DNA from 3 places in the Pseudoalteromonas sp. SG41-2 genome. Region 2 is predicted to be linked to each of the others. Evidence: predicted binding sites of a transcription regulator. Region 2 holds the regulator's gene; each other region holds the start of a gene.

Region 1 (9,869 bases), on a different contig from region 2:
GGTACATCCCACTTGTCATCAAACTTAATTAAAGTCACAAATATATTATTGCCTTCATCTGTTGAACCCGATACAACCATATAGTCGATTTCACCTGTTGTTGCACAGCCGTCTAGTAATACAGCAAACAAGCTAGTAAGAAGTAACTTTAAGATTTTGTCCATAATCTATATCCATTTATTAATTGTAATTGCCATTGCTCACTCTTTTCAGCTTGTTCTGGCTGATTGTAAAAAAGCTCACGTTGTTGGTTTTTAGTGGTGAATTCAGCGTCTTCTTCAGGGCCATGAGCAATCGCATCAATCGTTGCTGAATATTTAACACTGTGGTGGATGTAATCTTTATATAAAGCCTGCCAGGCATCACTTTGTGGGCCAAAGCTACGGGCGCTATCAACCAGTGCTTTAAGCTCGTTAGGTAAAATATAAGGTATAGCTTGGCCGTCAGCTTGTTTGCGGTTAGCAAGTTCCGTTAAGCTTTGTAGTGGCACGCCTTGGTTAACCGCCGTTTCATGCATTAGCGCTAGGCTATAATGGGGTAAGGTATTATTTAAATTGCGCCGCCAATACGGTTTATAGCCGGTATAAACCGTATACTCTGATTCATTACGAATTCGCTTTGGCTTTCTGTTCATCCTTGGCCTACTTGCTTTAAACTCAATATTAATTGTTGGCCAATAATATTTTTGCTCAAGTGACTTTTTAAGCTGCGCTAATTCTTTATCGTGCTCTGGCTCTCCGGCTTGCCCAGCAATATATTGCCACGGGTATAATATGGTTGTTTCTACGGGGCCATAACCGCCGCCAATATCTGAGTGCACACCCGGTAATTCAATCTCTTGCTGGTTTTTAAGGAGCTGCTTATTACGGGTACGTAATGAGCTGAGTGGAAATTTATCACGCTTTTCATCAAATGCCGCCAAATGCATTACAAACCCCGCACTACTACTTGCTAGATGTAAGTTAACGGGGTAATCAAGTTCATTATTGGCATAAAACTCACTGTGGTTGTTGTCACCATCACCACCAATAGAGGCAACACTGTCAAATAAGCCAACAAAGCGGATAACGGGCTTAATACCGCCCCAATAGTGTGGATTATTTTTATAAATCGCATTCACTTGATTAACAAATGCCCGCGCTTGCGCTGCGCCACGGCTAAAACCAAATACGTCCAGAAATCCAATGCTCATCTTTGAGTATTCTTTGAAAAATTGAACTGTTGTGACTAGAGTCTCTCTAATTCGCTCATCAAAACTAAACGCCAAACCCATATCTAAGGTTGAATCGCTTTCATTTGCTTTAGTGCCAATACCTTCAACATAATAGCGTGATTGATATTTTTGAAAGGGATATAACTCAAACAACTTAACCACATTAGTCGGTTCATTCGCGTCGGTTGAATCTTGTATGTCGTTAAGGCGGTTATTCCCCGTGCCATCAAAAAATACACCAAAGCTAGGGGGCTCTGCGAGCAAGGTTATTTCAATATGACCTTTTGGTAATATTTTATGTTCAAGTAATTGCGGCCCGCCTTTTTCACCAATATTGAATGACCGAACCTTTAACAGGTCGAAATAATCTGCAAAGCTTTGTTCGTTAATAAGGGTTAACTCTGCCTCGCCCGCTATAATTACTTTTAAAGTATAAAGCGCTTGTTGTGACAGGTTTTTAAAGTGGTATTGTTGATTGCCCTGTTGCTCTAAGTCAACCGTACTACCTTGGCTAAACAACTGCGCTTTTATAGCTACATCACCAACCACTTTAACTATAATATTTTTTTGTAACGCACCAACATTTGTTTTTATAACCAGTGTGTTAACTTTATTGACTGCCATGGGCATTGCTTGGCTCATAACTTAGGCTCCATAAACATAAACAAGACGGCTTTTAGTAACCGGCCCTGCAATGCCGTCTACCTGTAGTTGTTGCGCTTGTTGAAATTCCCTCACACCCGCTTTGGTTTTTGCACCATTAATGCCATCAACCTTGCCGCAATTAAACCCCAACATATTACAACGTCCCTGCACGCCAGAAAGCGTGTCGATTGGATCTAGATTGCCTATTTGTACCGCAAAGCTTTTAGTGGGTGTAGTTTCGCCTGCTTTTAAATATAAATCGACCGTGCCAGTAAGTGCGTCGTTATTATTAAGCTCTACTTCGATAAGCCCATCACTTTGCAGAACGGTATCGATTGCTTGGCTACCTATGTTGAGTACAATACGTTTGCCGGTAATGTCATCACCATCTTCATGAATTATTTGCAGGCGAAAATATTCTTTTTCGTTTTGTACAACAAACGTATTTAGACTGTTAGCGCGCAGCGGCATAAACTTTTCTTTTTTAGGTGGAATATTGATGATATCACCCGGAAAAATTAAATTAGGATCGGGCCGTAGTGCTTTAAACTCCGCATTACTGGGATGGTTATATAATGCTGTTGAGGTTTTATAACCATATTGGCGTGCTATGCGTAGCAGTGTTTCGCCTTGTGCGACGGTGTGTTGTTGCGCCATCGTTAAATCCTTTTATACGTCTAAATTAGGTTCCCTCACTGCACCATTTAGGGACAAGTATTTTGTTACATTATACAAAGCTGAAATAATATTCTAGTAAATATTTAACGGGTAAAAATGAAATAGGTTAATATAGATGGGGAATAATGCTGAAAACATTGAACAAAACATAGTTTTATGTTGTTTGAAAAATATACATTATTATAGGGGGAGTTTCTTTGAGTATGAAAAGCCGATTATGCATCGGCTTTTATTTAGATAAACCTAAGTTATTACTGTTATACGGGGTATAAGGTTTTAAGCCCAGCCGTCGTAACGTTTGCGGCGCGATAATACGATAGTCAAAATAATACCTAAAAATAAACCTATGAAGGCAATTGCTCCGCCATAAGTTAGTAGCTGACGTTTTTCTTTTGCACCGGCTTGTTGTTTTTCAGTGCGTTCAGCTTCTAAGGTACTTTTTAATTTAGCAATCTGCTCTGATAGAGCACTATTTTGGTCAGTTAAAGTTTGGCTTTGCTCTTGTAGCTGCGGTAATTCAATCTGTGCTTGACGAAGTTGCTCTTGCATTGATGCCATTTCAGCACTGAGTGTGCGGTATTGTTGGTGAATACCTGGAGTTTTAGAAACAAATTTAGCTTCTACCCAGCCTTCTCGTTCTTTATCATCAATAACTTTAACAAAGCCATTTTCTTCAGCAGATAGCTGGGTTAGCTTTGTACCAGCATCAACAGAGCCAATAATGCGATAATTTTTACTCGCGCCAGAGTGCATAAATGTATAAAGATTATCGACTATATAAGCGGTGTTTGCATCGCTAGCTGAATTGCTTTCTTCTGCGTGACTCATAAATGCGGCCGCTGCGAATAGCAAAGCTAATAAAGAATGTTTAAACATCAATCTACCCTGTTAATGTAACCGTCTGTGGGACAGCAATCGTATTATTCATAGTTAAGTATTGAGATAGTATGGATTTAGCGCGCTAATAGCAAGACTGATATTGTAATCATGGCTGCTGTTTGCTGATTCAAATAAGCTAAAAAATTTGCAATGTTGGGCAGCTTTGTTTATTTTGAGCTCTTATTTATTTTAAAGGTAATCCTCAAGCCTAATGGATACTGAGATAGAACTGAAGTTTTTGGTGTCAGACGCCGTAATCCCACTGATCCCCGCGTTAATTACTCAATTTGCAAAAACGGTTACTAATAAACCTTCGCGTAGTTTACAAAATGCTTATTTTGACACGCCAAGCCGTGAATTAAGAGCGCTCGATATCGGTTTTCGTACCCGCTGTGCTGATAATCAATGTGAGCAAACTATCAAGCTTGCTGGAGAAGTTATGGGCGGGTTGCATCAACGACCTGAATATAATTTACCGCTGGAAAGTAGCCGACCAAATATAACTGCATTTGATGCCAGTATTTGGCCGCATGGTATGCAAATAAGTGCAATTGCCGCTAATCTTTATCCTATTTTTAGTACTAACTTCATTCGTCGTACTTGGCTTATTGAAACCGACAGTGGCGCTAAAATTGAAGTAGTGTTAGATAAAGGTGAAGTATCTGCATCGGGTTTGATGGAGCCAATTTGTGAGCTTGAAATTGAACTGGTTGAAGGCAGCCGCGATGAATTATTTGCTTTAGCAGATAAGTTAGTGAGTCAAAGTAATATTCGATTAGGGCTATATTCTAAAGCAGCTCGTGGTTATCGCCTTGCGGATGAAAAACCACTTAAGCCAAGTAAATCAATTGGCTTTGTATCGTTACCTAAATATGCAACACAAGAGCAAGCACTTATAGCCGCAATTGGCTTTGGTATTCGTTTTGTACAAAAACATGAACAGTGTTATTTCGATAAACCGAGTTTAAAGACTCTGAAACGAGTGACCGATGGTATTAGTTTAATCCGTCATACGTTTTGGTTATTTGACGATATTGTTGATAAAAACACCACCGAGCTATTACGCACCGAGCTAAAATGGCTATTAAGTGAATTAGCATGGGTTGAAAACGCGATTCAACTAAAAACCTACACATCTAAGCGCCACGCATACTATAAAAAAATCAACAGTGCACCTGAGTTAACGCAAGTTATTAATGACTTAAAAGAGCTACAGCCAAGTATTGATGATATTAATCGGTTGTTTCATAGCGCTCGCTATAACCGCTTATTATTGTCTTTAACCACCTGGCTGGTGGATAAGCAATGGCGTAAAAGTTGGGGGCAAGTACAGTTTCAAGCAGCTGAAAAACCAGTCGCTGAGATTGCTAATCGATTATTTGAAAAAGATTGGCAAGACCTTCATCAGTTACTGCCAGAACAAAAAACACTGACTGTTAAGGATTACTTAGATTTACGTATGCGTTTAGAAAACAGCTTACTCAGTGGTAACTGTTTAGGTTCGTTATTTGAAAAAGATGAACGCAGTGAGTTTCGTATTCCATGGTTAGATATTTCACACGGCATGTACGAGCTCAGCACGCTTGAGTATCTAAAGCAGTTATGTGCAGGACAAGATGATGAAGAGCTGGCAAAAATTCAAAGTTGGCTTGAAAGAAAATCTGAATTCTTGGTCGACGCAATGGAACAAAGCCGCTTAGCTTCATATAAAATATCACCTTACTGGCAGTAATCGCTTTTAAGCCAGTACATAGGGAATACACATGGTACGGCGGGTATTATTACTAATGCTGCTCTTTAGTGCCGATGCGCTCAGTGATGTTCAGCATTGGCAACTCTGGAAACAGCATGATGGTGCAAGTGTGTACTACAAAAAACATGACAATGGTATTTTTGAAGTGCAGGCTGAAATCACTATTGAAGGTGTCACGGCCAATGACTTTATGACATTGCTAAGTGATACTGACAGCGCGCCGTTATGGATTGATAATGTTACCCATGTGAAAGTGTTGGAGCGATTAAGTCCCTCAGAAACTATTGTACATACCGAGTTTGACTCGCCGTGGCCACTCACTGATCGCGATATGGTGAGTTACTCATGCTACCAACAACTGAACGACACTCAGACGAAGTTAACGATTGCAGCAAAAACAGGGGAGCTTGCAAAGCGCCAAGCTGTGATCCGTATCACTGATCTAAAAGCACATTGGTTATTAACCCAACATAGCAGTGAAGGGCAATCATTGTTAACCATAACATATGAAATATACGCTAATCCTGGTGGTGCAATTCCTTATTGGCTAAGCAATAAAGTGGGATTAGAAAGTGCAATGCATACCTTGCTTGCCCTTAAATTACGCCTAATCAATAAAACCTATCAAACCAATCAGCAAGTAAGCCAAGTTGGTAATTGTAGTCACATCAATAAACAATAGCGTGTTAATTCTAACAATCGGTACAATCTGGATGGCTGGTTAACTCCTTGTTAGTAATTTTTAATTAAATTGTATTTTACAACGGATGCGCCTAGGTCATTGGGTAAGAATGGTGCGTAACTTTACGGATAAACTCTTTTTTGTTGTCGCTATTCTCATGTGCCGATAGTGATTTATGGCAAAGGTGTTAGTGCAGATTTAGTGCCTGCCCAACAAGTGGCAAGCCATATGGATATCGCTCCAACACTATTTGATTTAATTGCGCCAACAAATACTCAGTTTTATAGCATGGGACAATCATTATTTAATGCTGCGCCAGATAGGGAGGTATTTGGTTTTCAAACAATACGTCACAATGAACAGCTCTGGCGTGGTGATTTATCGGCGCTTTATGAGTATTATAGTGTTAATGAGCGGGATAAAACTCAGCTTTTACCGACAACACCATCGCAATTTGTTGAAATTGATGCACAGATAGAGCAAGCATATACCCAGTATATGGCGACAGCTTGGCAGTTATTAACTCAAGGCATGGATTAAGGTAATGGTTTTAACCATCACCCGATAAGCAACACTTACACGCTAAAGATCATAAAATGACTAAACCAGAAATTAACTTAGTAAACAAACCCAACGGCATAGGAATTGGGCGTATTTTAAAAGCAACTAAATGCTCAATTAAAGGTTTTAAAGCCGCATTTAAGGAAGAGTCGGCCTTTCGTAATGAGCTTGCGCTAGGGCTAGTATTATTGCCGTTATCATTTTGGCTAGCACAATCATTGCAGCACTGGGCACTTCTTGTAATCAGCTTTTTGTTATTGTTGATTGTTGAGTTGCTAAACTCAGCAATTGAAGCATTAACAGATCGAGTCGGTGTTGAATACCACGTGCTATCAGGGCGTGCGAAAGATATCGCTTCAGCGGCTGTAACATTAGCACTGATAGTGTTGTTTATTGTATGGGCTGTGGCTGGGTATGAAAAGATAATTACATTGATAGGTTAAGAAGTTAGGCAAAACGTCACTGACTTTGAGCAACGAGCTTTAATTGCGCGGGGTAAACCCGCGCCTACGTCTGGTAGCAGCGAGTTTACCTCGCGACAATAACCTAGGCATTTACAGCAATATAATCAGCAGGCATAAAAAAAGCGCCAATTGGCGCTTTTTCTACATTTACATAAAGGCTGATATTAAAGACCAGCTGCTGCGCGAAGTGCGTCTGCTTTATCTGTGCGTTCCCAAGGGAATTCATCACGACCAAAATGCCCGTAAGCTGCAGTTGGTAGATAAATTGGGCGCTCAAGATCAAGCATTTTAATTAAGCCATATGGACGTAAGTCAAAGTGCTCACGAATCAATTCAATTAAACGTGATTCTTCAAGCTTGCTGGTACCAAATGTTTCAACACTGATTGACGTTGGCTCTGCAACACCGATTGCGTAAGAAACTTGTAGTTCACATTTGTCAGCAAGGCCCGCAGCAACGATGTTTTTAGCAACGTAACGTGCAGCGTACGCAGCTGAACGGTCAACTTTTGATGGATCTTTACCAGAGAATGCACCGCCACCGTGACGAGCCATGCCGCCATAGGTATCAACGATAATTTTACGACCAGTAAGACCACAGTCACCCATTGGGCCACCGATTACAAAACGGCCAGTCGGGTTAATGAAAAACTTAGTTGCACTAGTGATAAGCTCAGCAGGCAGTACCGGCTTGATGATTGTTTCCATCACAGCTTCTACTAAATCTTTTTGTGAAATGTCTTCACTGTGTTGAGTAGAAAGTACCACAGCGTCAATACCTACTGGCTTGCCGTTTTCATATGCAAAAGTAACTTGTGATTTTGCATCAGGACGTAACCAGTTAAGCTCGCCGCTTTTACGTACTTGCGCTTGACGCTGTACTAAACGGTGTGAGTAAGTGATTGGTGCAGGCATTAATACTTCAGTTTCGTTACATGCGTAACCAAACATTAGGCCTTGGTCGCCAGCGCCTTGTTCTTCTGGGCTAGTACGGTCAACACCTTGGTTGATGTCAGGAGACTGCTTACCAATCGTGTTTAAAATTGCACACGAGTCGGCATCAAAACCCATATCAGAATGAGTGTAGCCAATTTCACGTACAGTTTTACGTGTGATTTCTTCGATATCAACCCATGCGCTAGTAGTGATTTCACCACCAACCATAACCATACCAGTCTTTACGTAAGTTTCACACGCAACACGGGCATGAGAATCTTGTTCTAAGATGGCATCTAGTACCGCGTCAGAGATTTGGTCCGCGATTTTATCCGGATGACCTTCAGAAACAGATTCAGAAGTAAATAAATGTTTTGCCATTGTCTTTGCTCACAAATATTGCGCTTCACAAACGTCGGTAAGAGCGCTAAAAAATTTAGGGGCGTATTTTATCTAAAACAACGATAGTTGCATAGTTTTTTTACGCCTAGACGTCTAAATAAAATTACTAATAACTTTTTGTTCTTAAAAAAAATTCATAATGCCCAATTTAATCAGGTTTTTAATTGCATACAGCCCCTACAATAAGTAAGAATGGATCTTCAAATGAATACACACAATAACCAGCGCAAATACAGTAAAGGTAGGAGAATCCATGCCGTCTCGCAAAGAACTTGCAAATGCTATTCGCGTCTTATCAATGGACGCAGTACAAAAGGCCAAATCAGGCCACCCTGGAGCCCCTATGGGCATGGCTGATATCGCAGAAGTACTATGGCGCGATTATCTAAACCACAACCCAACAAATCCAGAGTGGGTAGATAGAGATCGATTTATACTTTCCAATGGCCACGGTTCAATGCTTATTTATTCTCTATTGCATTTAAGTGGTTATGATTTACCAATTGAGGAAATTAAAAACTTCCGTCAAATGCATTCAAAAACACCAGGACACCCAGAATATGGGTATGCGCCAGGTATTGAGACTACTACGGGCCCACTTGGTCAAGGGATCACTAACGCGGTAGGTATGGCAATTGCTGAAAAAGCATTAGCCGCGCAATTTAACCGCGAAGGTCACGATATTGTTGATCACCACACATATACTTTCTTAGGCGATGGTTGCTTAATGGAAGGTATTTCTCATGAAGCATGTTCACTTGCCGGCACATTAGGCCTAGGTAAGCTTGTTGCGTTTTGGGATGACAACGGTATTTCAATTGATGGTGAAGTTGAAGGTTGGTTTAGCGATGATACACCTGCACGCTTTAAAGCCTACGGTTGGCATGTAGTAAGTGACGTTGATGGCCATGACTCAGACGCTATCCGCGCAGCCATCGAAGAAGCACGCAGCATCACCGACAAGCCAACACTAATTTGTTGTAAAACAGTTATCGGTTATGGTTCACCAAATAAATCAGGTAGCCATGATTGTCACGGCGCACCACTAGGTGAAGACGAAATCAAAGCAGCACGCGAGTTCCTTGGTTGGACTGGTGAAGCATTTGAAATCCCAGCTGATATTTATGCACAATGGGATGGCAAAGAAAAGGGTAAACAACTTGAAGCTAACTGGGATGAAAAATTTGCCGCGTACGCCGCTGCACACCCAGAACTAGCCGCTGAATTTAAACGCCGTACTAGTAGTGAGTTGCCAGCAGATTGGGCTGAAAAATCACAAGCATATATTGAGCAACTAGACGCAAATCCAGCAAACCCAGCATCACGTAAGGCATCGCAAGACGCACTGAATGCATTTGGCCCATTACTGCCTGAATTTATGGGCGGCTCAGCTGATTTAGCGGGTTCTAACCTGACTATTTGGAAAGGCTCTAAAGGCTTAACACGCGATGATGCCAGCGGTAACTACATCTATTACGGTGTTCGTGAGTTTGGTATGTCGGCGATTATGAATGGTATTGCACTGCATAAAGGTTTTATTCCTTACGGCGCAACTTTCCTAATGTTTATGGAATATGCACGTAATGCAGTACGCATGGCTGCACTTATGAAAGTGCCAAGCATTTTTGTATACACCCACGATTCAATCGGTTTAGGT
Region 2 (11,313 bases):
AGTGCCCGCATATTTATTAGCACTGATCAGGTGACAATCTAAATTTACAAACGCCGGGTAAAGCTTACTAAACGCTTCACTAGCAGTAATATCAATCAGCACTTTGTGTTCGTAATCGAGTTCGCTGATACGTGTCAGTAAATCAGCTTCTTGGTAATCTATTGCTTCGTTTTGCCACTGTGACTGCCATTGCTCAAGCACGATACCACTTGGGCTGAACAACATAGAGCGCGAGCGTAATAAACCAACCAGCTTAACGCTGAAGTGTTGCTGCAAACGATTAAGCTGCTGACTTAGTTGCTCAATAAATACTTCACCAACATTACCAAGGCCAGCAACAATAATGGCAAGCTCTTGGCCTTTGTTAATCAGCTTATCATGCAATAAGGTCAATACATCACTATCAATAGATTGATCCGTTAGTAGTAATATGTAGTCTGCGTCTTGATGGCTAAAGCGCGGCACTAAACTTTGCTCACTAAGCACTTGCGTTGCTTGTTCAAATAATTGCGCTACATCATTTCGTGGCGCCACAACAGCGCAACCATGTAAGTTCGACTCAATAATATTAGCGCGCCCTTGCAAATGACTCACCACCTGATGAGTCGCTGCTGCAGGCACTAGTAAGTAGGTATCGCCGTTTTTAATAAAATGATGCAAGCTGTGTTGAATAAGCTGACTTAATTCGCCAATTTCACCGCCACGCAGCTGATCAATGCGCAGTAAATCAATATTTTCTAAGGTAGTGATAAAACGCTTAGCTTTGCTGTAACCTTCTTTGACAATTTCTGTCGCGCTAGCTTCGCTGTCGTAACTACTGCGAACGACTAATTTGATATCAGTATTTTTTAATGGCGAGAGAGTTTTAGCATGTAACACTGGGTTGCCCAAACGCGCCAGTAAGTTTGCTTGGCCACGACATACTTTAGAATACTTAATCGCTTTTTTTACTTTACGAGGGTCGGTACTAAACACCCCTTGGGTATCAGTCCAAATTGATACCTGACTAGCATGACAATAACTGCTTAACAAAGTCGCGCTGTAATCACTGCCATTGCGCCCCAAAGTAACGGTATTTGCTTGGCAATCAGCGGCTATAAAACCGGTAACAATATTAATGCAATTGGCTGAAATTAACTCGGCACAGGCTTGTTGATTTTTTTGATGTAATAATTGCCCATCATTAAGGGTAAACAATTGACGAGCATCAACATCTTGAGCTGCAACATTTAACTGTTTTAAATAGCTAGCCAATAATCGTGCCGACCAAACTTCACCGTGAGCAAGCAATGCGGCTTCCTGTAAGCTTTGCTGTTGAGTTTGCTGTGCAATTAAGGCTAGCTCTTGTTCTAATACGTTTAATGCCGTATGTCGCGCTGCTGGACTCAATAACTGCTCGATCAAAGTACGTTGATGATTATCAAGCTGCAATAAAATATCACTCACTGCCTGTTGATCACCTTGCTGGTAACTATGCCATAACGTAACTAACGTATTGGTAGTTTTACCGGCTGCGGATACCACCACACAATCACCGGCTTCCGTATGGGCTAGAATAATATTTGCTACGGCCTGATAACGCTCTGCAGAACTAAGGCTAGAACCACCAAATTTATGAACTATATTTACCATTTTTTATTACCACAAAGCCGTATGTGCAGGAGTCAGTTTAAATGAGTTTGATTGCTCATCATCTTGTTGTTGAACAGAGGAAGCGATTACTTTTGCGCCGTGCTGAGCTTGACCTGGTTTCACTTTATTGAATACACGATCTAAGTCAGCGATTAAATCTTTTACATCTTCAATGCCCACCGAAATACGGATCAGGGTATCACCTACTCCCGCAGCAAGACGAGCAGTTGCCTCCATACCTGCGTGGGTCATAGTTGCAGGGTGACAAATCAAACTCTCAACCCCACCTAATGACTCAGCTAAGCTAAATTCTTCTAAGCTGGTCAAAAATTCTGCAGCATCATTAATATCACCTTTGATATCAAAGCTTACCATGCCACCAAAACCACGTTGCTGCTGTTTAGCGAGTTCATGCTGTGGATGAGATACTAATCCAGGGTAATATACTTGGCTTACATAAGGGGAGTTTTCTAGATATTGGGCAATAATAAAGGCATTTTCTTGATGCTGACGTAAACGAACATTCAAAGTACGTAAACCACGTAACGTTAAGTAGCTATCAAACGGGGCACCGGTAATGCCAATGTTATTAGCCCACCAAGCAAGCTCATCACCCAACTCTTGGGTAGCGGCGATCACCGCACCACCAACAACATCTGAGTGACCGTTAATATATTTAGTGGTCGAATGCACCACAATATCAACACCAAACTCAATTGGGTTTTGCAAAGCAGGTGATAAAAATGTGTTATCGGCACCAACCAACGCACCGCACTGCTTAGCAATCGTGGTGATCGCTTTAATATCGGTTAACCGTAAGATAGGATTACTCGGTGTTTCAATCCAAATTAGCTTTGGTTTTATCTCAAGAATTTTTTGATGATTTTCAGATTTAGTTAAATCTAAAACCACTAACTTTAATAAGCCACGCTTTTCAAGTGAGGTGAATAAGCGGTAACTACCGCCATAGCAATCATGTGGGATCACTAAGGTATCGTCACTGTTTAGCAGCTGAGTAGCTAAATGCACCGCAGCCATGCCCGTTGCAGTGATAATCCCCTTAGCGCCACCTTCAAGCTTAGCGAGCGTTTCAGCGAGTAAATCACGGTTTGGGTTGCCGCTACGGCCATAATCATATTGGCGCTTTTTATCAAAATCAGCAAATGAGTAGGTGGTCGATAAATGAATGGGAGGCACAACCGCGCCGTGATGTTTATCTGCATCAATACCATTGCGTACTGCAATGGTTGCTTTATTCTTTTGACTCATACCGTCACCTACAATTAAATGGATGTTTAGACGTCTAAAAGGTTAGAGGATCAAATTTAATAAGTCAAAGCATTTATGCGGTTTTAGCCGCAAGATTAGAAGTAAAAACATTTAAGCCTCTAGATGGCTAAAAAACAAGTATTTGACTATCTTTTTTAACACGATAGAATTTCGCCATCTTTGCGCTGCAAAAGGTCGCGCAAACAATTAACAACCTGAGGCAACGATACATCCTATGGCTAAATGGAATGGTGAATATATTCACCCATACGCAGAACACGGGAAAAAATCAGAACAAGTTAAAAAGATCACCGTTTCGATCCCGCTAAATGTATTAAAAGTTTTGACTGATGAGCGCACTCGTCGTCAAATTAATAATCTTCGCCATGCAACAAATAGCGAATTACTTTGTGAAGCATTTTTACACGCATTTACTGGCCAACCACTGCCAAACGATGAAGATTTACGTAAAGATAATCCAGAGAAAGTGCCTGAAGAAGTGAAAAAAATCATGCTTGAAATGGGTCTCGAAGTACCTGTACTCAACGAAGATTAAGTTATCATTTGTATATATTCCTGCTTCAGGAATTGGCTACAAAAAAACCTCAGTAACGTAAGTTGCTGAGGTTTTTATTATTGTGCCATTACCAATTGCAGCGAAGCAGCTACTCCATGTAGTTTTCCGGCATATCAATTTGTGCAACACCAGAATCAATTGCCGCTTGCGCTACTGCTTTGGCAATGCGCGGTAATAGACGCGGATCCATCGGTTTTGGAATAATATACTGCGCACCAAATTCAAGTGTCTCAACACCCGCCGCTTTTAATACTTCCGCTGGTACTGGTTCTTTAGCAATGCTACGAATAGCGTCAACCGCAGCAATTTTCATTTCATCATTAATTTTGCTTGCACGCACATCTAGCGCACCACGGAAAATAAATGGGAAACACAGCACGTTGTTAACTTGGTTTGGATAATCTGAACGACCCGTTGCCATGATTAAATCATCGCGAGCACCATGAGCAAGCACTGGTGAGATTTCTGGATCTGGGTTTGAACAGGCAAACACTACAGGTCGATCAGCCATTAACTTAAGATCGTCAGGAGAAAGTAAATTCGGGCCAGATACACCAACAAATACATCGGCATCAGCAATAACATCTTGCAGTGTGCGCTTATCTGTATTGTTAGCGAATAACTGTTTGTACTCGTTTAAATCATCACGACGAGTATGAATAACGCCTTTACGATCTAACATGTAAATATGTTCACGCAATGCACCACACTTGATCAGTAGCTCCATACACGCAACCGCTGCGGCACCGGCTCCTAAACAAACGATAATCGCATCTTCGATTTCTTTGCCTTGTACTTCAAGTGCGTTGATCATACCAGCAGCCGTTACAATCGCGGTACCGTGTTGATCGTCGTGGAACACTGGAATGCTACAACGCTCGATCAATGCTTTTTCTATTTCAAAACACTCTGGCGCTTTAATGTCTTCTAAGTTAATACCGCCAAACGTATCAGCGATGTTAGCAACTGTATTGATGAAATCTTCGGTGGTATTGTGTTTCACCTCAATATCTATCGAATCTAGACCCGCAAAGCGTTTAAATAATAACGCTTTACCTTCCATAACCGGTTTTGAAGCCAATGGACCTAAGTTACCTAAACCTAAAATAGCGGTGCCGTTAGTAATAACCGCAACCATATTGCCTTTACCGGTGTATTTGTAGGCATTAGCGGGATCAGCAGCTATTTCACGTACCGGTTCTGCAACACCGGGGCTGTATGCGAGTGCAAGATCCTGTACGGTTTCAGCTGGCTTTGTAAGCTCAACGCTAATTTTTCCTGGAACGGGGTGCGAATGGTAATGTAAAGCTTGTTCACGAAAGTCTGACATAACGCGATTTTATCCTGCAAGTAAGTTAAGTTGAAAGTGAGAGTAAGCAGTTCTTATATCTTATAGGGAACGATACCTATATTATAATTAAATTCAAGCAATATCAGGTCTATCCTGTTATATGCTATATCCGTTAATTTTATGCGTTTTGTCAGCATTTTTTGCAAAAAAGCTTCAATTTTCGGCTATAAAAACGCCACAAAGCATCAAAAAACCCATCTTAAAATGCTCATTATGCAACGCTTTAAAGCAAAAATAATGACCTATGACTAAAAACCATCAAAGTAAGACGTTAACAACATTTAACCGCAAAAGACCTAACTTTACCGACAAAAACGTTTAATTTATCGCTTTAACGAGAATGACAATATAGTCAACAAATCACTATTTGTCTGTTATTTACTCGCTATACTGGATATAAAAGTGGGAAATAGTCACAACATAATGAATGCGTAAAGCTGGAGCACTAGAGCAAGAAATAAAGACTAAAAGGCGGTGTTTTTAATAAATAGCAGGCATAAAAAAAGCACCCTAAGGTGCTTTTTCCGACAAAACAACAAGAATTACTTGCTGCTAAGTGAACCGAAACGCTTGTTAAAGCGATCAACACGGCCACCTGTGTCTAAAACTTTTTGCTTACCAGTGTAAAACGGGTGACACGCAGAACATACGTCTAAGTGAATGTCTTTACACAGAGTAGAACGAGTTTCGAATTTATTTCCACATGAACATGATGCTGAAATTACTTCGTACTTAGGGTGAATACCTTCTTTCATAGAAACCTCTAGTTAAGGCCGCATCGCTCTCCAAACCCGGAGTCTGGCACCATACGTCGTTAAAACAAATTATTTAGGACGCGTATTCTAAGCAACAACCCCACTTGCTACAAGCTTTAAATGTCGTTTTTGCTAATAAAATGAACAAAAGTTTTAAAGAAGGTATTTGCAGGTAGGTTTTCAGCCATAATTTTAGTACATTAACTCCCTTATTCGTTCTTGTTTGGGTTGTTATGAGTTTTGTTGAAGTTGCTATAAAAGTACCGTTGCATCGCACCTTTGATTATCGCATTCCAGAGCAACTAGATGGTTTATCGGTGATGCCTAAAGTCGGTGCGCGGGTATGGGTGCCATTTGGTAATCAGCGCAAAGTTGCGGTCGTACTGGCGCTAAAAACCAACACCGATGTGCCGGTTAATAAACTTAAAGCAGTGCTTGAAGTGATTGATGATGAAGCTGTTTTATCAGAGCGACATATCGAATTATTGCGTTTTACTGCGCGCTATTATTGCTACCCACTAGGTGAAACAATTCATATCGCCCTGCCTGGCGCGCTGCGTCAAGGACTGTGCCCAGATAAAAGCAGTATTAGTATGGTGGCACTAACTGCAAAAGGCGCTAAATTACCGTCTTTAAAAGCAAAGAGCCAACTAAGCTTACTCAAACAACTGGCAGATTCGGGTAAATCATCACTTACAGAATTAAAAGCGCTGGGGTTTAGTAAAAAAACTATCGACAGCTTACTTAACAAAGAGCTGATCAGCCAAACGATTGAACACGACAACCAATGGCAACAACAACTTCCCACCGTAGGCACTAAGCCGACTCTAAATAAAGAGCAAGCAGTAGCCTGTACCACCATTAATCAAGCGGTCGGTTTCAATAGCTTTTTACTAGAAGGTGTTACTGGCAGTGGTAAAACCGAGGTTTACTTACAATGCCTTGAAGAGGTTTTAAAACGCGGTGAACAAGCACTCGTACTAGTGCCTGAAATTGGCCTTACGCCACAAACGGTTAATCGATTTCGTCGTCGCTTTCCTGATACGCCGATTATGCTGTGGCATTCAGCACTGACCGATAACGAACGCTTACAAACTTGGCGCTTTTGTGAAAAAGCCAGTTGCGCAATTGTGATTGGTACACGTTCGAGTATCTTTTTACCATTTTTAAAGCTTGGTATGATCATTGTTGATGAAGAACATGACGGTTCATTTAAACAACAAGATACCTTACGTTACCATGCCCGTGATTTAGCCGCATACCGCGCTTTTCAACATAAAATACCGCTGATCTTAGGCTCAGCAACCCCGGCGCTCGAAACCTTGCATAAGGCAATTCATAATAAATACCAACTGCTGAGCCTAACGCAACGTGCGCAAACCAGTACCGACAATAAATTTCAGCTGATTGATATGAAAGGCCAGCCGGATCAAGCTGGTATAGCCCATGCCAGTCTTGCCACTATGCGTCAGCATTTAAAACGAGGCAAACAAGTGATGGTATTTCTAAACCGTCGCGGTTTTTCGCCTACCCTGATTTGCCATGAATGTGGTTGGTTAAGTGAGTGCACACGTTGCAGCACCAGTGCGACTTTTCACAAGGCCATCGGCCAGATGATTTGCCATCACTGCGGTGAGCAAGAACGCGTGCCGCATCAGTGTCCAGACTGTGGTAGTACACAAATATTTCCTAACGGCAAAGGCACCGAACAAATAGAAGAGTTTTTAACAACCGAGTTTCCTGATACCCCGATTAGCCGGATTGATCGCGACTCAACGCGTCGTAAAGGCAGTTTAGAAAAAGCCCTAGACGATATAAACCAAGGCGGTGCAAGGATTTTAGTTGGCACCCAAATGCTTGCCAAAGGTCATCACTTTGCTGATGTGAGCTTAGTATTGATCCTTGATGTCGACGGCGGCTTGTACTCGTGCGACTTTCGCGCCACAGAGCATTTAGCACAATTGGTTACTCAGGTGGCTGGCCGTGCTGGGCGCAGTGGCGAACCAGGTCATGTATTATTGCAAACTCACTTTCCCGAACATCCTTTATTACAAGATTTAGTCAATAATGGTTATCAAGATTTCGCCCGTTTTGCACTGCAAGAGCGCGATGACGCACAGCTACCACCAATAACTAATATGGCGATTGTCCGCGCTGAAGGTCACAACATAAAGCAAGTGGTCGATTTTTTAACAGATTTAGTTCCAGTCCAAGGTCTAACTGGTATACAATTGCTAGGTCCGATCCCTGCACCGCTCGAGCGAATTGCGGGGAAATATCGCTTTCAATTGCATATTCAAGCGCTCGAACGCCCTCTATTACACCAATATCTCGCGCAAATGGTAGACTACTTAAGTACCAGTAAATTAGCGCAAAAGGTGCGATGGAGCTTAGATGTAGATCCAATAGATATGATTTAAGGTTAGAAGCCCAATACCACCATGGCACAACACGATTTTATTAATAAAAAACCGGGCAACCGTAATAGTAAAAAAACAGCGCCACCGAAAAAACCATTCCCCGTATTATTAGTACTGGTTACCGTACTACTTGTTGGCGGTTTTAGTTTTGGTTTATGGTATGTCAAAACCAATGCAGATCCAAAGCTGGTTGAACAACAAGCAAACCCAACACCTGCAAAAGTGCAACAAGAGTTGCCTAAACCACGCCCTCCTGAATTCATAAAAGAAATCAAAGAGCATGAAATTCAAGTTGAAGTAAGAGAGCTTGAACAAAAAGGCCCTTATGTAATGCAATGCGGCTCATTCAGAACCCATGGCCAAGCAGAAACCTTAAAAGCTAAAATTGCATTTGCCGGATTAATCGCCGAAATTCGTGAAACAACCGGCACTAACGGTGTCTGGTATAAAGTGCGTTTAGGTCCTTATAAAACCAAACGTTTAGCCGAAAGTGATAAAAACAAACTAAAGCGTAGCAAAATAACTGGTTGCGGAATTTGGAATTGGACTTGATTTTAGCCCATTAACCCATATTAACTCATCATCAATCGCTTTTAACGAGTCGCCCCTGCGACTCGATGATGAGGAATAACATGACCACTATTGTAAGTGTACGTCGCGGCGATAAAGTCGTCATTGGTGGCGATGGCCAAGTTTCACTTGGTAACACCGTAATGAAGGGCAACGCCCGCAAAGTTCGACGCCTTTATAATGGCAAAGTGATCGCCGGTTTTGCTGGCGGCACTGCTGATGCCTTCACCCTGTTCGAACGTTTTGAAAGCAAGCTTGAAATGCACCAAGGCAATCTAACCAAAGCCGCAGTTGAAATGGCTAAAGATTGGCGTAGCGATCGCGCCTTGCGCAAACTCGAAGCATTACTTGCTGTTGCCGACTCCACAGCCTCACTGATAATTACTGGTAACGGTGATGTTGTGCAGCCTGAAAATGATTTAATTGCCATTGGTAGTGGTGGTAACTTTGCCCAATCAGCTGCAACTGCCCTACTTGAAAACACCGATTTAAGCGCCCGCGAAATTGTTGAAAAAAGCCTGACAATTGCCGGCAATATTTGTGTATTCACAAATAACTTTCAAACCATCGAAGAATTGTAATAGGAACTGCTATGTCTGATATGACTCCCAGAGAAATCGTTCATGAACTTGACCTGCATATAATTGGTCAAGCAAAAGCAAAAAAAGCAGTGGCTATTGCCCTTCGTAATCGCTGGCGCCGCATGCAACTAGATGAAGATCTTCGCGCTGAAGTAACGCCGAAGAATATCCTGATGATCGGTCCAACCGGTGTTGGTAAAACTGAAATTGCCCGTCGTTTAGCAAAACTTGCCAACGCGCCTTTCATTAAAGTCGAAGCGACTAAGTTCACTGAAGTGGGCTATGTTGGTAAAGAGGTTGAAACCATCATTCGCGACTTGGTTGATGTATCAATCAAAATGACCCGTGAACAACAAACTAAAAAATTCAAACATCGCGCAGAAGAAGCTGCCGAAGAACGTATTTTAGATGCACTACTGACTCCTGCTAAAGATTCGTCTGGTGAAAGCCAACGCGATGAAGGATCTTCAACGCGTCAGATCTTCCGTAAAAAATTACGCGAAGGTCAATTAGACGATAAAGAAATTGATATTGATTTAGCCCAAGCACAACCAAATGTTGAGATCATGGCACCACCTGGTATGGAAGAAATGACCAACCAGCTGCAAGGCATGTTCCAAAATATGGCGGGTGACAAGCGCACTAAACGCAAACTTAAAATTAAAGAAGCGTTTAAATTATTGGTTGAAGAAGAAGCCTCTAAATTAGTAAACCCTGAAGAGCTAAAAGAGCAAGCAATCTTCGCAGCCGAACAAAACGGTATTGTGTTTATCGACGAGATAGACAAAATCTGTAAACGCGGTGAATCATCAGGTCCAGATGTAAGCCGTGAAGGCGTACAGCGTGACTTACTGCCACTGATTGAGGGCTCAACCGTGAGCACTAAGCATGGCATGGTGAAAACTGACCATATGTTGTTTATTGCCTCTGGCGCATTCCAAATGGCAAAACCATCTGACATGATCCCAGAACTACAAGGTCGCTTACCTATTCGTGTAGAGCTTGAAGCATTAACCGCTGACGACTTTAAACGTATTTTAACCGAACCACATGCCTCGCTGACCGAGCAACAACATGCACTACTTAAAACAGAGCAAGTAAGTGTAGAGTTTAGCGATGACGCCATCGAGCGCATTGCCAAAGCGGCATGGCAAGTTAATGAAAAAACCGAAAACATTGGTGCACGTCGCCTACATACGGTAATGGAAAAACTGATGGAAGAAATTTCCTATGATGCATCAGAGCAAGCTGGCACCAGTTTAGTCATTGATGCCGCCTATGTTGAGAAGCATTTAGGTGCACTGGTGGAAGATGAAGACCTAAGTCGCTTTATTCTTTAATTTTAAAACTAGAACTTAGGGCCCAGGCTCTAAGTTCTTGGTTCTAGGCTCAATACACAGGCATAACAATGAAGCAAGTGATCAAGGTACATCATCATACCGTTAGCAAAACCCTTGATGTCTATTTTGACGATGACACCCACTGTACTTTTAGTAGTGAGTTTTTACGTGTTCATTCACCGTCTGCCGAAGTACAAGGCCATGGTAACGAACCAATGAAATTGGTACTCGGTAAATCGCAGGTTAGCATCAAAAACATCGAGCCAGTCGGCCACTACGCACTGCGTTTAGACTTTGACGATGGCCACAACAGCGGTTTATTTAGCTGGGTATACTTCAGCCACCTACAAGCCCAACATGACGATTTATGGCAAACCTACCAACAACGCATCGCAGAACATCAAGCCAATAAAGACAGCGTACCGATCAAGTTTGTGCCTTAGCGAGTTTGCGAGTTAAAAGGTTCAAGGTGAAAGTTAGCGCAGCTCGGCGTTAAAGTTAACTATGTCATTCTGGTTGAGTGTAGCGAAGCGTAACGAGAAGGTGCTAGGTAACTAGGTTTTTAATAAGTCCTAAAATAGTATGATTACCGTAAGCTACTTGCAGCTGCATCGACAGACGATGTAAACAAATTTGTTTATTGATTTTAAGTTTGGCCGTTACCGAATTTAAACCGTCAAAGGTAATACTATTGCCTATTGACTGAGTTAAGGCTCATATATGTTAGGGTTGCTTTCTGACTTTAAACCTATGATAAATAAAACCAATAACAAATGATATTACTAAGCATGCCGCAATTAGTTTTACACCTAACATTT
Region 3 (11,313 bases), on a different contig from region 2:
ATCCACTTTGATAATGTTTAGGCCAAACTTATTGCCAAACATATCCATTACTTGCTGACCTTCGTTTAAACGCAGTAAACCGTTATCAACAAATACACAGGTTAAACGGTCGCCAATCGCGCGGTGAATAAGCATAGCCACCACTGATGAATCAACACCACCAGATAAACCTAAGATTACTTCGTCATCACCCACTGTATCTTTAATGCGCTCTATGGCGTCATCAATGATTTTTGCTGCTGTCCACAGCTTTTCACAACCACAAATATCAATCGCAAAGCGTTCTAGCAAACGTTGGCCTTGATGAGTGTGGGTTACTTCTGGGTGGAATTGTACGCCGTAAAAACGCTTTTCTTCGTTAGACATTGCCGCATGTGGGCAAGTAGATGTTTTAGCTGTGGTTTTGAAAGTATCTGGAATTTCCATTACTTTATCACCATGGCTCATCCACACGTCTAAAATACCTTCACCGCCATCGGTAATGCTGTCTTCAATGGCATCAAATAATGCACAGTTACCGACTTTTTCAACTTGCGCGTAACCAAACTCTTTCTTATCAGAGCTATGAACGCTACCGCCAAGCTGAGTAGCCATTGTTTGCATACCGTAACAAATACCAAGTACAGGTACGCCTGCATTGAATACATACTCAGGGGCACGCGGGCTGTTTTCTAAGGTTGTTGACTCAGGGCCACCAGATAGAATGATACCTTGTGGATTGAACTCACGGATCTGCTCTTCCGTTACGTCCCATGCCCACAGTTCACAGTAAACACCAATTTCTCGCACACGGCGGGCGATCAATTGCGTGTATTGCGAACCAAAGTCTAAAATAAGAATTCGTGAATCGTGAATGTCTTTGCTCATTGAGGGTCTCGTTAGTCAAGAACTAGCACTCAGGTTACCTGAATGACTATAATAAATAAGGGCTAGCGAAGCTAGCCCAGTAATTTTAATAGATTTGAAGCTATTAACCTAAGCGGTAGTTAGGTGCTTCTTTGGTGATTTGCACATCATGAACATGTGACTCACCCATACCTGCTGAAGTAACACGTACAAACTGAGGTTTAGTGTTTAATTCTTCAATCGTTGCACAACCGGTTAAACCCATTGCGCTGCGCAGGCCGCCAACTTGTTGGTGAATGATTGTCGCGATTGGACCTTTATAAGCCACACGACCTTCAATACCTTCTGGCACAAGCTTGTCTGCTTGATTTGATTTTTGGAAATAGCGATCTGATGAACCTTCTTTTTGGTTCATCGCACCAAGCGAGCCCATACCACGGTATGACTTGTAGTAACGGCCTTGGTAAAGCTCGACTTCACCAGGCGCTTCTTCAGTACCCGCTAGCATTGAGCCAACCATCACACATGATGCACCAGCAACAAGTGCTTTTACAATATCACCTGAGAAACGAATACCACCATCAGCAATCACTGGAATGTCACGACCTTTTAGGCCATCAACAGCATCAGAGATAGCTGTGATTTGTGGTACACCACAACCAGTAACAATACGCGTAGTACAGATTGAACCTGGGCCAATTCCTACTTTAACTGCATCAACACCGGCGTCGGCAAGCGCAATCGCACCTTCAGCTGTTGCCACATTGCCTGCTACAATTTGTAGTTCAGGGTAAGTTTGACGAGTTTGTGCAACACGGTCGATAACACCTTGAGAATGACCATGTGAGGTATCAATTAGTAATACATCAACGCCCGCTTCGACTAATGCAGCAATACGCTCATCAGTACCTGGGCCTACACCAACAGCAGCACCTACACGTAAACGACCTTGTTCATCTTTACATGCATGTGGTTTGTCTTGTGCTTTTTGATAATCTTTTACTGTGATCATGCCTTTTAATTTAAACGCATCATCAACAACAAGGATTTTTTCGATACGGTGTTCGTGCATTAATCCTAAGATTTCATCACGCGCAGCACCTTCTTTTACAGTGACTAACTTTTCTTTTTTAGTCATCACTGTTGAAACCGGTTGCTCAAGCTTGGTTTCGAAACGCATATCGCGGCTGGTAACAATACCAACAAGGCCGTTTTCAGCGTCCGTTACCGGAAAACCTGAAAAGCCTTTTTCTTCAGCAAGTACAATTGCATCTGCAATGGTTAAATCCGCTGTCACAGTAACAGGGAAAGAAACAATACCCGCTTCATACGTTTTAACTTTACGTACGTTTTTGGCTTGTTCTTCAATTGTCATGTTTTTGTGGATAAAACCTAAACCGCCCTCTTGCGCTAGCGCAATCGCTAAGCGTGCTTCGGTAACAGTATCCATAGATGCTGAAACTAGCGGCAAGTTAAGTTTGATACCACGCGTTAAGCGAGTTGAAATGTTTGCCGTGTGTGGCAAAACAGTAGAATGACCTGGTACTAAAAGTACGTCATCAAAGGTAAGAGCTTCTTTAGCAATTCTAAGCATTTTGGCAACTTCTCACATGTGGATCTTGTTTAAGGAATTGCGGCCAAATTTTATCAGCGTTGTGGGCACGAGTAAATAAGATTTCACAATTATTTATGATAAAATACCCCCATCATCGCTTTTTAGAGTCGCTTTATGGCCGTAACATCCCAGCAGCAAACGATTTATACCGTTTCTAGGTTAAATAGAGAAATAAGAACCGTACTCGAACAAGGATTCGCATCGTTAAATTTAACCGGCGAAATATCAAATTTCATTACACCAGCCTCTGGTCATTGGTATTTCACGCTCAAAGATGATCGCGCTCAAGTAAAAGCGGCGATGTGGCGAGGCAACAATCGAGGCCAACGCTATCGCCCTGAAAATGGCGCACAAGTGACAGTTCGAGCCCGAGTATCGCTGTATGAACCGCGTGGTGACTATCAGCTGATTGTTGAACACATGGAAGCTGCTGGCGAAGGGCAACTAAAGCAACAGTTTGATGAATTAAAAATGCGCTTAGCCGCCGAAGGTTTATTTAGCTCCGCCCATAAACAACCATTGCCTGGGGTTGTGCATCGTGTTGGTGTTATTACATCAGCCACAGGGGCGGCTATCAAAGATATTTTAACGGTACTTAAGCGTCGAGCGCCACAACTTGAAGTCGTGATCTACCCTGCTATGGTGCAAGGTAAAGACGCGCACCTACAATTAATTGATAAAATCAATATTGCTAATGCCCGCAATGAAGTTGATGTAATTATTTTAGGCCGCGGTGGTGGATCACTAGAAGATTTATGGTGCTTTAACCATGAGCTACTGGCACGCGCTATTTTTGCCAGTAACCTACCAATTATCAGTGCTGTCGGTCATGAAATTGATACCACCATTAGCGATTATGTTGCCGATGTGCGCGCCGCAACGCCAAGCGCGGCTGCAGAGCTTGTTAGCCCCAATAGCAGCGAACTTTATAATCAAATCCAACAACAATTAAATCGCTTAGCCAATGCGTTTAAACATCAGTTATCTGCAAAGCAAAGCGTTGCAACAGCACTTGAGCACCGTTTAACATTATGTCACCCGCGTAATCAGTTAAATCAACAAGCGCAACGTTTAGATGAATTGACAGTAGCATTACAGCAGGCGATACAACATCGGCTCTATCAATATGAGCGCCGCTTAAATAATCTAACGCCGCGACTAATGCAGCGCTCACCAGATCGCAAAATTACTCAGGCAAGTCATCAATTACAGCAACTGCAAGGGCGTTTAACACAAACCATGCAGCAACAATTACACAGTGCCCAAAATACCCTCGCAATGCAGGCTAGCCGATTAGAATCTGTAAGTCCGCTCAATGTACTCGCTCGTGGTTATAGCATCACTAAAAATGAGCAAGGGCAAGTGATTAAGTCTATTAAGCAAGTAACTCAAGGTGATTTAATTGTAACCGAGCTTGCTGATGGCGTAATTCAAGCTCGTGTCAGCTGAGGCTCGTTATTCTGACTCAGTACTTAATAATAATGAAAAATCGCGATCGCTTGATTTTGAAGTACTGACTTTAAATTGCTGCCAAAAGTCTTGTTGTACCAACTTATCGTTGAGTTCGCGCCATTGGGTATGATCAAAATCATCTACATCCTTTGGCGCTGCAAGTTCAAATTTACATACCGAACTTTTACACTGCGCACTAACCAATTCAGGGGTGATGCCAAGATCAGCAATCTGTAAAAAGTCTTTCATGGCAGTCTCGGTACGATAAGCCCACTCTTCATTGCGACTTTGCTCAGTAAACTTGTCTAGCAAAGCTTGTTCAAAATCGGACGGTGCTTGCAATTGTTGTTCGTAAGCTTTTACTAATTTTTGCTGTTGCAGTAACTCACGCTTGAGCTGTTGCACTTGTTGCTCAAGCGGTTGCTCTTCTGCCATTTGCTGTTGTGGTGCAATGGCCATTTTTTTGCTATCAATCGCTTGTGCAAAATTTGCTGCTTGATTAGCAACAGCTGTTTCAACGTCCGTCGCCATTATATCGCGTTGCTGCTCAACCTCGTGTGTTAGCAGTGTATGAACAGGTGTTGTCTTGCTTGAGGCCAACTGAAAGTAACCCCAAGTTAAAACCACGCCAGCAGCAAACGCCAGCACACGAGAAAACAAACCATTATTACTCATTTATAATTCCATTTATGGTTAATTTTGATTTATAACATTGCGCTGGTGTGCGATTCGTTTTCAGCTTCAACTTCTAAAAAGTTTTGATTCATGCTTTGCGCTGGACAGGGGCAATTTGGTTTACCAACAATTTTAGCTGGTACGCCTACAACCGTGGTGTGTGGTGGTACGGCGCTCAGTACCACTGAGCCTGCGCCAATTCGGGCGCCCTCGCCGACCTCAATATTGCCGAGCACTTTAGCCCCAGCACCAATTAAAACACCGGCGCGAATTTTCGGATGACGATCGCCTTTTTCATTACCAGTACCACCTAGAGTAACTGATTGTAAAATAGAGACGTTATCTTCAATAACAGCTGTTTCACCAATCACTATACCAGTTGCATGGTCAAACATAATACCATGGCCGACTTTACAAGCAGGATGGATATCAACGCCAAATACTTCTGAGGTACGGCTTTGAATAAAGCGAGCGAGCTCTTTACGGTTTTGTAACCATAAGCAATGGGCGAGTCGATGTGCTTGAATTGCATGGAAACCTTTTAAATTTAATATCACAGTTAAATATGTATCGGCAGCGGGATCACGATCTTTAACGGCTTTTATATCATGGGCGACATGAGTAAGCATTCGATCACATTCAACAAAAGCCTGATCAAATAACTCCCGGATAGTAAATGCAGATACCACTGCGTCTGCCAGCTTATTAGCAACAATAAAGCTCAACGCAGACCCTAAGCACTCATGATTTAAAATGCATGAATACACATGACTTGCTAACAGAGGTTCACGGGTAACGACTTCATTTGCTTCGGTGCGGAGCTGTTGCCAAATTTCATGACGCATAGGACGGCCTTAGATTAATACGAAGATAAGCTTTTATGCAGTTTAACGGATTTCAAGTCAGATGTGTTAACGCTGCGGTTATTTGTTCTAGTTATTAGATATAACTAAATTTCAAAATCATTCTTTAATAATCTCATTATAGTTTTACATAATGAGTTACGACAGTAGATAAAATTAACGTGTAGCCATAAAAAATATAAAACTTTAAAATTCAATAACTAAACATCAATGACAGTTATACTGTCATATGACAAAATAACAACTGGCGTAAAGCTGACGGCGTAAAAAATAATAATAAACGCTAAATTAGCATCATCAACTTAATAAGGAATACGATGATGAACAATGACATACTCAATACAAAGAAACTAGGCTATAAATTTTACTTTCAAGATGGCGACGATCAAATAGCCTGCTTTGGCAGTTACTTCACCGGTAAGGAAGAAGTCTATATTAATGATGAGCTAGTTAGTGAAAAGCGAAGTATTAATGTCACAAGTAAACACCAATTTGAACTATCAGGTAATACTTTTAATGTTAAGTTTGAAATGCACAATATTTTAACTGGTAGGCTTGAGTGCTCACTGTTTAAAAATAAAAAGTTAGTTAAAAGCTTAGAGCAAACAACTTTATTTAGTAACCCTAAAAAATCAGCTCTTTTTATTGCTGGGTGTTTTGTTGTTGGTTTTACTGTTGGGTATATTATTTCAACATTAGCTTTGGGGAAATAATCATGCAATTAAACCCCAAAACTATAAAAGCATTAAGGCAAAAGCTTGATTGGACTCAACAACAGCTTGCAGATGCCTGTGACGTAAGTTTACGAACTATTCAACGGGTAAAAAAAGAAGGCGCAGCGTCTAAAGAAACCACCATGGCCTTGTGTGCAGTGTTAGAAGTACGTCAAGGTGAGTTAATAAAACTTGAGGAAAATACAGTTTCAGTTGCTCAGACACATACTTTAAATACGCAAAGTATCACAACAATTTTAGCGCTGTCGTCCATTGCCAGCTTTGCGCTTGGCATGATCACCGTGTTTTTAATTATGAAATAAGGAGATTTAAACTATGTCAAAGGAATCGCGAGGACACATCACCTTAGTGCTTATCGTCAGTGCAATTATACTTTTTGGATTAGGTGTAAAAATTGGCGCAATGTTATAAAAATGCCCCAAATTTGGGGCATCTAAATTAAGCTTCTTAGTTATTTAAATGCTCGTTATTCAAACACCTTATCTACAGCAAGTACTTCAATATTTTTCGCTGGTATTGCCAGTTTGTAATTAGCGATTACTTTATCCTCAGCAACTAATTCAGCTGGTTTCTCTGCATTATATACCATAGGGGATGTTTGCTCTGACGCTAGGCGCTTTTGCATATCTTTTCCGTCGCCGGTGATAAACACATACTGAATATCATCCGTTTGTAAGTTCTCTTTTATGACACGATTTACATCAGCTACTGTCAGTTTTTCAAGCTTGCTCGTTACATACTTTACGAAAGTATCGGTGTTGTAAAACTCACTATCTAGCGCATACCCTAATTGACGGTTTTGGCTTGCTACCATTTGCGGCACAAAGTTAATTAAGAAGTTACGCGTTGCGTCAAAGTCTTTTTCTGTCATGCCATTTTTGATTAGCTTATCAAGTTCAAATAAAGCGGTACGCGTTGCAAAATGAGCGTCATTGTTCGAGCGCAGCGGGCGAAGCCATACTTGAAATATTTGCTCAGAGCGGCCTAAGTTTGCATCAGGCTTAGTCTGGAACATACCTCGTGGGAAATACTCAATATACGCGTAATCGCCGTAGTTCATACCGCGGGTTTGACGAATGCGCTCATAAAGATATGAGTTTGAACTGCGGTGCTCACCAAAGTATGAGCGAACTAACCACAGTGCCGTCCAGTCTTCACCGCTACGAATGGTATCAATTGGGAAGCCAAACGATACCGCAGTCGATTGCGCTGATTTTTCTACAATTGTAGCGTGATGACCTTTTAGCGCTGGTGCATCAGGAATCGATAAACGACTTTGCTGACCTTTAGGCAAAGCACTTAAATCGCTAAACATGGTTGCTTTAAGTGATTCAGGTACTGCGCCAATTAAACCGACAGTTAGTTTAGCTTGAGTAAATTCTTTCGCATAAAACGCTTTCACGTCATCAAGTGTTAATGCTTCTAAATCAGATAGATCACCGTAGTTATAGCTCTCATATGGGTGACCTTGATACAGCTTATGATAAAGCACTTCTTTACCTAGCTCTTCGTCATTTGAGGCTTTTAGGCCAGATTTTATGCCGTCGATGAGCTCTTTCTTAAGGCGTTTAAAGTCATCTTCTCTAAAGCCAGGATTTAGTAACTGCTCACTAACCAGTGCATACCATTGTGCAGCGTTATCTTTATGGACACGCCCTTGTAGCGAAATCATTTCTTTATCTATCTGATAACCAAAGCTACCTGCCAATGGATAAAGTGCCTGTTTAATGTCGTTGTAGCTCTTCGCCTGTGAACCACCTTGAGCAAGCATGGCCGCAGTGAGTGCAGCTACGCCTTTTTGACCTTTAGGATCAGCCGCAGCACCGGTATGGAATAACCAGTTAATATCAATCAATGGCGAACTATTGGTTTTATCTAGCACTTTAAAATGACGCTGTTGCACTGTGTGCTTGCTAGCAACAAGGCTATTTAAATCCACTTCTTGCTCAAAGTCTGCCACTTTGTCAAGCGCTGACATAGTCACGGTAGTACGGCTACTATCGACAAAGTATTTATTAGCAATATCTTGAATATCTTGTGCGCTGATGCTGTCAGCCGTTGCATATAATTGATTGACGACTTCTGGGTCGCGTTCAAAATGCATATAACTGGCAAGAGTTGAACCTATAGCTTGTGAGGAGTCTAGGCCGTTAATAAAGCTGTATTTAAGATTGGATTTTAAATCAGCTAACTTTTGGCTATCAACCAACTCAGTGCGAGCTTTTGCGTAGGTGCTATTAATTGCATCACGAGCAACCGCTAAATCAGCCTCATTTTCAACTTTCACAAAAACATGTAATAAGCCGGGATCTTTGGTATCAGGGTTATAGCTAAACATTTGGCTAGCAATTTGTTTATCAACCACTAACTCTTGGTAAAGCTCTGAGTTGGTTGAAAAATAAAGCTGTGACAGTAAATCAAGCGCGGCTCTGTCTTTTTGCTTTGGCTGCCAGGCTGTGCCTTTATACGATACTAATAACCAATGCCCTGGTAAGCCTTCGTTTTGTTCATGTATATATTTCGCCGCTTGCTGTTTTGGTTCGGTTGGTATATCAGCAACGAAATTGCCTTTTTGCCATTGGCCCCAGTGTTTTTTAACCATAGCCATAGTTTCAGCTGGATCAACATCGCCTACAATCACTAATGACACATATTCAGGTTTATAAAACTTAGCAAAAAACTCTTTACCGTATGCCATTTGATCCGGCATGGCTTCAATATCTGCAAAAAAGCCCATGGTGGTATGTTTATAAGTATGTTTTTCGAATGCTTCATTACGTACTGCAGAAAGTAACTTACGAACCGGGCTGGCATTATTTTTAAGGTATTCGCCTTTAACTGTTAATGCTTCGGTACGAAATTGCTCTTCTGAATAAGTCAGGTTTTGAAAAATATCCGCTTCAATTTCAAGTACTTTATCAAGATGTTGCTTTGAAAAGTTTAAGTGATAGTTAGTGTAATCATTGGTTGTATAAGCGCGATTATCAACCCCTGAATTTTTTAGAATATCAGAATACACATCTTGCGGATATTTTTCAGAGCCTTTAAACATCATATGTTCAAAAAAGTGTGCAAAACCGGTTTTACCTGCTTCGACTTCATTACGAGAACCGACAGAGACTGGAATTTGTAGTGATACCACATCAGGGTAATCAGTTTTCACCACCATAACGCGTAAACCGTTATCAAGCTCTTCTAATAAATAATCTTGTGAGAACACCCGATCATTACTACTGGCAACCGTTGACTGCTCAATCTCAACCTCTTTGACCATGTTTGAGCCGCTGTTACTTGCACAACCGCCCAGTGCAAGCGTTACCGCAAGGCTCGTTGCTAATAATTTAAATTTCATTGCTATCCCTTGTTAGTTGAATAAATTTCTTGTTTTTAGTCATCCGATTATGCAACAAAGCAAGTCAATATAAGACCCCTGAGGCAATAAATTATGTAAACAGTTGTGTAACACAGAACTCTTCATTCAGAGCAACATGAATAAAACTCATCTTCGTTGAAAAAGTTTCACTAAAAAAAATCTATCTAGACGTCTAAATGGCTGCTATATTATTTGCCATAGATACTAACTTAGCTGGAATGAGGATTATGGCTTTATCACTACAAGAGAAAATTGAAGACACCAATCAGGGTGTGTACTTAATTGGTACCACCCCACCACGTATTGGTACTGATAAAGCGCAGCTTGAAATTATCGCCCAAAAGCTCTTAGCTCGTTTGCATGAAATTGAATACGATGGCGTGATTATTTATGACATTCAAGATGAAAGTAGTCGCACTGAGATGCCTCGCCCTTTTCCGTTCAAGCAAACGGTTGATCCTCGAGAATACAGTAACTTACTACGTAATTTATCGCATCAAGAAGTGATCACTTATAAAAGTGTTGCACAGCGCGGTGTGGCCGAATTTAAACAGTGGTTAAGCGAAACTAAAAACCAGTTTAATTTAAAAAACCTAGTATTAGTCGGTAGTCCATCATCTGACGGGGATATTAAATTAAGCCTGCCTGATGCTTATAAAGTCTTAAGCGAACAGCCTCAAGACTTCTTTTTAGGAGGCGTTACCATTGCCGAGCGCCACGCAAGTAAACGTAATGAACATGAACGCTTACTTGAAAAAACCACGCAAGGCTGTAAATTTTTTATCTCACAAGCTGTGTATAACGCGCAAGCAACTGTGGATTTGATCACCAGTTATGCGCGCAGCTGTAAAGCTCAAGGTATCGAACCTAAACGTATTATTCTAACCTTTACGCCCTGCGGCAGTGAAAAAACCTTAGAGTTTATGCAATGGTTAGGAATTTCCGTACCTGATGCAACTAAATGGCGGATGCTTGATTCGCAAAACCCACTGAGTGAATCTGTACGTATTTGCCGTGAAAACTTAGATTTAATACTAAGAAGTTGCGCGCATTTAGACGTGCCACTGGGGTTAAATATTGAAAGTTTAACCAACCGTAAAGAAGAAATTGATGCATCAATTAATCTTTACCGCTTATTAAAAGCGACAATGGAATTAAATCTTGCTGAAAAACAGATTGCTTAGGTTCGAGCTTCGAGCTTCGAGCAATAATGATAAGCGCCATAGAATAAGCCAGTTCAAATGATTAGCTTCGTTTATTTGAACACGTTTATTTGAATAAGTTCTATCTTGATCTGTCAGATTTGAACTGTAGGACTCAATCAAATCTGACTGTCAGCAACGAGCCTGTAGAATAACTCGTTTTAAATTTATTTTGAGTGATGGTTTAACCATGCCAATACTAAGCGCTAAGTTTCCCTCATTTACTTCTCATTCCCTTCTCTTTGTGCAAAAAAGTTTAGTAAATTATTCACAAAGAGGTTGAGAGGCGCTGCGCTTTAGAGGAATACAGATTCTAGGCCCGACTCGCCATAGCATTTGGTATCACCAGCCGCAAAAGTAGACGCTTGAAGGTGAACCAACCACTGCACTTCCTGTTAATAAAAAGCGCATGATGGTGTGTGTGGGGGCTGGAGGTTAGAGACCTCCGGCTACCCGATTATGTTTACTTTTCTTCTTTGCTCTCGACTACAGATGAAATCAGTTTCCTTAATTCACTTTCATCTCCCTCCGATGCTTTATTTACGGCAGAGTA

What was found. Region 2 encodes MetJ, which represses methionine synthesis genes. Its sites were predicted from a motif close to TAGACGTCTAGACGTCTA; they were not measured.
Positions count from the first base shown of each region.
Region 1: metK (methionine adenosyltransferase) is a predicted target of MetJ. The motif match lies at 8,291-8,308, and genes of this name have one in related genera.
Region 3: H5186_RS21065 (methylenetetrahydrofolate reductase) is a predicted target of MetJ. The motif match lies at 9,724-9,741, and genes of this name have one in related genera.

Region 1 is NZ_JACJFK010000052.1:847-10,715, reverse strand. It holds gene H5186_RS21910 (DUF2931 family protein) at 1-164, opposite strand, end outside; gene H5186_RS21905 (DUF2235 domain-containing protein) at 149-1,855, opposite strand; gene H5186_RS21900 (peptidoglycan-binding protein) at 1,859-2,515, opposite strand; gene H5186_RS21895 (TIGR04211 family SH3 domain-containing protein) at 2,813-3,412, opposite strand; gene H5186_RS21890 (CYTH and CHAD domain-containing protein) at 3,627-5,147, shown strand; gene H5186_RS21885 (START domain-containing protein) at 5,179-5,850, shown strand; gene H5186_RS21880 (hypothetical protein) at 6,019-6,390, shown strand; gene H5186_RS21875 (diacylglycerol kinase) at 6,447-6,854, shown strand; gene metK (methionine adenosyltransferase) at 7,040-8,191, opposite strand; gene tkt (transketolase) at 8,466-9,869, shown strand, end outside.
Region 2 is NZ_JACJFK010000005.1:110,200-121,512, reverse strand. It holds gene metL (bifunctional aspartate kinase/homoserine dehydrogenase II) at 1-1,632, opposite strand, end outside; gene metB (cystathionine gamma-synthase) at 1,639-2,901, opposite strand; gene metJ (met regulon transcriptional regulator MetJ) at 3,137-3,457, shown strand; gene H5186_RS05630 (malic enzyme-like NAD(P)-binding protein) at 3,567-4,808, opposite strand; gene rpmE (50S ribosomal protein L31) at 5,372-5,584, opposite strand; gene priA (primosomal protein N') at 5,818-8,004, shown strand; gene H5186_RS05615 (SPOR domain-containing protein) at 8,026-8,556, shown strand; gene hslV (ATP-dependent protease subunit HslV) at 8,637-9,155, shown strand; gene hslU (HslU--HslV peptidase ATPase subunit) at 9,167-10,495, shown strand; gene H5186_RS05600 (gamma-butyrobetaine hydroxylase-like domain-containing protein) at 10,564-10,938, shown strand; gene H5186_RS05595 (hypothetical protein) at 11,219-11,313, opposite strand, start outside.
Region 3 is NZ_JACJFK010000041.1:820-12,132, reverse strand. It holds gene guaA (glutamine-hydrolyzing GMP synthase) at 1-867, opposite strand, end outside; gene guaB (IMP dehydrogenase) at 971-2,440, opposite strand; gene xseA (exodeoxyribonuclease VII large subunit) at 2,576-3,910, shown strand; gene H5186_RS21090 (hypothetical protein) at 3,917-4,588, opposite strand; gene cysE (serine O-acetyltransferase) at 4,618-5,433, opposite strand; gene H5186_RS21080 (hypothetical protein) at 5,772-6,164, shown strand; gene H5186_RS21075 (helix-turn-helix domain-containing protein) at 6,167-6,487, shown strand; gene H5186_RS21070 (pitrilysin family protein) at 6,652-9,537, opposite strand; gene H5186_RS21065 (methylenetetrahydrofolate reductase) at 9,786-10,742, shown strand; gene H5186_RS21060 (Fic family protein) at 11,224-11,313, opposite strand, start outside.